Linked DNA regions of Agarilytica rhodophyticola. Each later gene encodes a partner of the first gene's protein in a complex. Links are inferred from orthologs where the notes say so. Each region holds a gene or a part of one and is shown on either strand. Other genes may lie near its edges.

The links. The genes of interacting proteins can lie anywhere in the genome.
Region 2: the proteins of dnaG (region 1) and dnaB are in contact, whole or in part, in a crystal structure (PDB 2R6A), measured with the Geobacillus stearothermophilus proteins. The link is inferred for Agarilytica rhodophyticola from one-to-one orthologs. Residues at the interface, in WP_049624496.1 of Geobacillus stearothermophilus: Lys456, Leu457, Leu458, Pro459, Ala460, Asn463, Ala464, Leu467, Leu535, Leu536, Ile537, Ala538, Gln544, Glu545, Asp548, Tyr549, His552; in WP_033016901.1 of Geobacillus stearothermophilus: Ser13, Glu15, Ala16, Gln18, Glu91, Leu92, Asp94, Ala95, Val96, Pro97, Thr98, Ala99, Ala100, Asn101, Tyr104, Tyr105, Ile108.

Annotation. Positions count from the first base shown.
Region 1 is NZ_CP020038.1:2,174,186-2,177,108, reverse strand. It holds dnaG (DNA primase), read left to right. Parts: upstream 1-454; coding sequence 455-2,392; downstream 2,393-2,923. Other genes in the region: rpoD (RNA polymerase sigma factor RpoD), read left to right, coding at 2,556-2,923; BVC89_RS09205 (GatB/YqeY domain-containing protein), read left to right, coding at 1-380. UniProt on the Escherichia coli protein: RNA polymerase that catalyzes the synthesis of short RNA molecules used as primers for DNA polymerase during DNA replication.
Region 2 is NZ_CP020038.1:1,449,188-1,452,255, reverse strand. Bases 51-3,017 are described here. They hold dnaB (replicative DNA helicase), read right to left. Parts: upstream 2,226-3,017; coding sequence 876-2,225; downstream 51-875. Other genes in these bases: rplI (50S ribosomal protein L9), read right to left, coding at 2,594-3,017; panC (pantoate--beta-alanine ligase), read right to left, coding at 51-788. Outside these bases: more of panC, read right to left, coding at 1-50; more of rplI, read right to left, coding at 3,018-3,040. UniProt on the Escherichia coli protein: The main replicative DNA helicase, it participates in initiation and elongation during chromosome replication. Travels ahead of the DNA replisome, separating dsDNA into templates for DNA synthesis.

The DNA.
Region 1 (2,923 bases):
GCCTGGCTGTTTTGCGTATGGTTATGTCTGAATTCAAACGCATTGAAGTAGACGAGCGTATAGAGCTTGACGACGCTAGAGTACTCGCTGTCCTCGATAAGCTAGCTAAACAGAGAAAAGATTCTCTTAAACAGTATCAAGATGCAGGCCGCCAAGACTTGGCCGATGTTGAGTCTTATGAAATTGGCGTCATTCAAGACTTCCTGCCTGCAGCTCTAAGTGCGGATGAGATAGCGGCCATTGTCAGCAAAGCCATAAGTGATAGCGGCGCAGAGTCTATGAAGGATATGGGCAAGGTTATGGCACTTGTTAAACCTCAGGTTCAAGGTCGAGCCGATATGGGTGATATCAGCAAGACAGTGAAAGAACAGCTCGGATAATACCTACCTACCCCGCTGTTCTTTACTTATCTTAATTTTTTGTCATCGTCATTTTTGAGTTGTACACTTAAGCGATGAGTCGCATACCACAAACCTTTATCGATGATCTACTGACAAGATTAGATATTGTCAGTGTGATTGATAGCCGTGTAAAACTCAAAAAGACGGGTAAAAACTACTCCGCCTGCTGCCCATTCCACCAGGAAAAAACACCTTCGTTCACGGTTAGCCCAGACAAACAGTTCTACTACTGTTTTGGCTGCGGTGCTTCAGGCAATGCGCTGGGCTTTGTTATTGACTACGAACGCCTGGGATTTATTGATGCAGTAGAATCATTGGCTAAAACCGCTGGTGTCGAGGTTCCAAGGGAAGAAAACAAAGTCTTTAGGAAACAAGACTTTAGACGTAAAAAGCTTTATGAGATTTTAGAAAAAGCCAATAGGCACTATCAAGCACAGCTGAAACAGCACCCACAAAAAAATACGGTTGTTAACTACCTAAAGAATCGCGGCTTGAGTGGCGAAATAGCAAGAGACTTTGGCATTGGCTTCGCACCAGCGGGCAGAAACAATCTCTTAACAAAGCTCGGTAGCAACCAAGAAGAGATCGAACTGCTGATCGATTCAGGCCTGGTAATCTCTAAGCCTGAAGAAAACAAAAAATACGACCGCTTTCGCCAGCGCGTTATGTTCCCCATTAAAGATGAAAGGGGTCGAGTGATTGGCTTTGGGGGACGAGTATTAGGCGATGACAAGCCCAAGTATCTCAACTCGCCTGAAACCGAAGTTTTTCACAAAAGTCGCGAGCTATACGGCCTGTATGAAGCACGCAAAGCTGAACGGAAATTGGACCACCTACTAGTGGTAGAAGGCTATATGGATGTCATCGCCCTCGCCCAGTTCGGTATTCGCAATGCCGTGGCGACCTTGGGCACTGCCTGCGGGGAAGAGCATTTAAAGCTATCATTTCGTTATGTTAATGACATTGTTTTCTGTTTTGATGGCGACGCCGCAGGCCGCAGTGCTGCTAAGCGAGCACTTACAAACGCACTCAGCAGCATGGAAGATGGAAGGCAAATAAAGTTCCTCTTCTTACCAGAAGGCCAAGATCCCGATAGCCTTGTGCGTCAAATTGGCCCCGAGCGCTTTCAAGCTCAAATTAAACAAGCTGTGCCGCTAGAAGAATTCTTATTTGATGTGGCGGCGGAAAATATTGATATCAGCACTATGGATGGCCGTGCACGCTTTAGCAAAATATCGGCACCAATGATCGGCCAATTGCCAGAAGGGATTTTTCGCGAGCTCATGTTCGACAACCTGGCCAAGCGCACCGGCCTCACTCGCGAGGTGCTTGATGAGCTACAAAAAGAAAAGCTGGAATTACCTGAACCAGCGCCTATAGCAAAAACAGAAAAAGCAGGGACAGCAAAACAAACTAGCCAGACACAGCCATTAGTGTCTAGCACTGAGGCAAAGGAAACACGCACTGAGGCTACTGGTATAGCTGAGGCAACACCGTCATCAGTACCTCAATTCCAGCAAAAACAGGGACTAACAAAGAGTTTAAGGGCTTCCGCAGTTAACAAAAACCCCGCAAAAGTCGCCACTGTTTTGCTGTTAGATAACCCAAGCTTGTTACAACAGCTACAAGATGTACCCGATCTTACGGCTGATTCTAACCCCGATAGTGTGCGTTTAGGAGAAATTATTAACTACTTGCGCAAGCGCCCAGAGAGTAACTTCAACAGCATTTTAGGATTCTGGGGAGGAGCAAAAGGTATCAAACAGCAACAAGATCTTGCCTTTTTGATGGCTAATCATGAGATAAACGAGGCTAAATCAATACATAAACTCTATGACCAAGTCAGGGAGCTGCAAGATTCTATAGATGCACTAACGATTGCCAAGAACAAGATCGATCAAGTAGAAGAGTTGAAAACACTAAAGGCAAAAGGCTTGCAGAATCTCACAAATGAAGAAAAACAGCGTTTAATCGTCTTAACAAAAATATAATTCGCAATATAAGCGTCATGACAACGAGGCAAACATAGGCTAAATTCATAAATTTATACATCATTTACTATGATTTTATGGATAATTGTATGGATAGGCGAACCATATCCCGATATAATCGCCCGCTTGCCAAAATCCACCAAGTTATGCTACAGGAAGCTGAATGAGCGACCAGGGTAAAAATCAATCTCGCATTAAAGAACTTATCAATCGCGGACGCGAGCAAGGCTATCTCACTTACGATGAAGTGAATGATCACCTTCCTCAAGATATTTCTGATCCAGATCAAGTAGAAGATATTATCCAGATGATCAACGACATGGGCATTCGCGTCTATGAAGTTGCACCGGATGCCGACGAACTGCTTATGTCGGATGCGGAAAATCCAACCACGGATGAAATTGCCGCAGCCGAAGCAGCTGCCGCACTTGCAGCAGTTGAAACTGAAGCAGGCAGAACCACAGATCCAGTGCGCATGTACATGCGAGAAATGGGCACAGTGGAACTACTCACCCGCGAAGGCGAAATAGC
Region 2 (3,068 bases), 720 kb from region 1 along the record:
ACAGTAATATATTTATCGTCGTTAGCTGCTGGTGCAAGGGTTTTACTGTTGCACACATTAAAATAATCTGGACGAAAGCCCGCTGCACTTATTTGTGCTTTTGCTTCGTTTTCCAATAGCTGAAAATCTTTTTCTCCTTGATTTATTTGCTCACACACCCATTTTAAACTCAGGTGCAGCTGATTAGCTTTAGGACGCTCTTTAGCAGTGATAAAAGTATTGCGTGAGCTCATTGCCAAGCCATCGTCTTCACGCACAATATCACCTGCAATAACTTCAACAGGAATACATAAATCTTCAGTCATGCGTCGGATAATCGCCAGTTGCTGAAAGTCCTTAAGGCCAAAAACCGCAATATTAGGTTGGACAATGTGAAATAACTTAGAAACAACTGTAGTGACCCCTTCAAAATGGCCAGGGCGGCTCGCGCCGCAAAGAACATCAGCCATCGAAGGTACAATAACACGGGTTTGTGCATCCATCCCGTTGGGGTATATTTCCTGCTCTTCAGGGCAGAACAATATATGGCAGCCAACACTTTTTAGCTTTTGAATATCATTTTCCAGAGTGCGCGGGTATTTGTCCCAATCTTCATTTAAGCCAAATTGCAGGCGGTTGACAAAAATACTGCACACCACAATATCTGCATAGTTTTGTGCTGTTTTCACCAGCGCCAGATGGGCATTATGAAGGTTGCCCATCGTGGGCACAAAGCCAACTTTTTTACCTTCATTTTTTGCTTGCTGAAGTGCTTCTCGCACGCTTTTTATTTGATGAAAAACTTGCATGATATGTCCTGAACAGTGGTTATACAGCAGAATAATAATCTGCTGCACTGCAACGCACAAGCTTTAAAAAAGCCTTTTCGTCGGAACTTATTGGGGGCCTTGGAAATATTCTGGAGCGAGATTATCAAAGCGGGTAAATTTCCCCACAAAAGCAGCTCTACATGTACCTATTTCACCATTACGTTGCTTACCGATAATTAATTCTGCAATCCCTTTATCCGGGCTTTCTTCATTGTAGTATTCATCTCGATAGATAAATAAAATGACGTCTGCATCCTGCTCAATGGCACCAGATTCCCGCAAATCCGAGTTCATAGGCCGTTTGTTGGGTCGTTGTTCAACACCACGATTAAGCTGAGAAAGTGCAATAACTGGACAGTCATATTCTTTCGCCAGCGCCTTAAGCGCACGTGATATTTCAGATATTTCCTGAGTTCTACCCTCACTGCCACCGCCAACGTGCATCAGCTGTAGGTAATCCAGCATGATCATGCCTGGGTTACCATGTTCTCTGGCGATTCTTCGTACACGGGCACGAACTTCATTAGGGGTTAGTCCCGCGGTATCGTCGATAAATAACTTTTTATCTTTTAGCTTGCGCGCAGCAACCTCTAGCTTTGGCCAATCCTCTTCAGTCAATTTACCATTACGCAAACGCCCTTGGTCGATTCGCCCCATCGACGACAACATCCGCATTACTAAAGATCCTGACGGCATCTCCATACTGAAGATCAATGCCGGGCGATCTTGAGTAAGAATAGCGGACTCGACAAAGTTCAATGCTAGCGCCGTTTTCCCCATAGAAGGACGAGCAGCAAGAATGATAAGTTCGCCATTTTGCCAGCCTGACGTTTTCTCATCGAGTTCGTTAATACCTGTTTTAAGGCCCGTGATATCACTATCAGAGCGAAAAAGCTCATCAATTTTATCAACCGTCTCCTTCAAAAGCGTATTAACGTCGGCAAAGCCCCCTTCTTTAGGACGCTCTTCAGAAATTTCTAATACACGTTTTTCAGCCAGCTGTAGCAAATCATCAGAAGCCAGTCCACCAGGGTTGTAGCTAGCCCGGCTGATCTCGGTAGCAGCAGAGATCAACTGCCTTAACGTCGCCCGCTCGCGTACGATTTTTGCGTAGGCGACCACATTGGCACTACTAGGAACCTGGGTAGCAAGGTCAGCAATATAGTCTAAGCCGCCTGCACTCTCTAGCTCATCTCGGTGGCTCAGCTCTTCAGAGACAGTAATAACATCAATCGGTTGCTCACGTTCAATAAGCTCAGCCATGACACTGAAAATCTTACTGTGACCGAGCTTAAAGAAGTCACTATCTGATACCACTTCAGCGACAGCGTCATATTGACTGGAGTCACGCAGCAGGCCGCCTAAAACTGACTGTTCGGCTTCTAATGAGTGAGGCATAACACCCGCAGCAGGCATTTCATCACTGTGAAGCTCGCGCTCTATTTCAGGATAATCGTAGGGTTCAGACTCAGACATTCGTATCTTTATTTAAGTATAAATATTTGCAAGCATTGTATTATTGATTGTACTGCCTTGTGAGGATATTTCCTCACATAGTTGCGATGAAAAGGTTGCGATGAAAAAATTTTGCAGCCTTCTTAAAGTAACTTTCTATGGTAACAGCAGTAAGGTTTTCAGTAGCTTAGGGCCTGTAGGCCTCAAAGTAAGCACTTTTTGCTTAGATATGTATATTTAAGATGCAAAAAAGCGCACTGCCGGCCATTATTCCAGCAGTGCGCTCGATTTTACTCAGAAATAACGCTACGGGTATAGCGTATTTGCAATTACTCAGCTTCGACTTGAAGTTTAACTGCTTGTACAACGTCTACGTGAAGTTGCAAAGTGATTTCATATTCACCTATTTCACGTAAAGTACCTTCTGGCAGTTTAACTTCGGCTTTAGTAACTGCAACGCCTGCAGCAGTGATTGCTTCGGCGATATCACGTGCACCAACAGAACCGAACAACTTGCCTTCATCACCCGCTTTAGCAGTGATAGTAACGCTAAGCTCTTCGAGTTCACGAGCGCGAATTTCAGCAGATTCTTTCTTATCTGCTGCAGCTTTCTCAAGCTCTGCTCTGCGCGCTTCAAATTCTTTTAGGTTATCTGCAGTGGCGGATATCGCTTTACCTTGTGGCAAAAGATAGTTGCGGCCAAAGCCTGACTTAACGTTAACTTTGTCGCCAACGCCACCTAGTTTACCCACTTTTTCGAGTAGAATAACTTCCATCTCGCTTTCCTCTATTTTTCAGTAATAT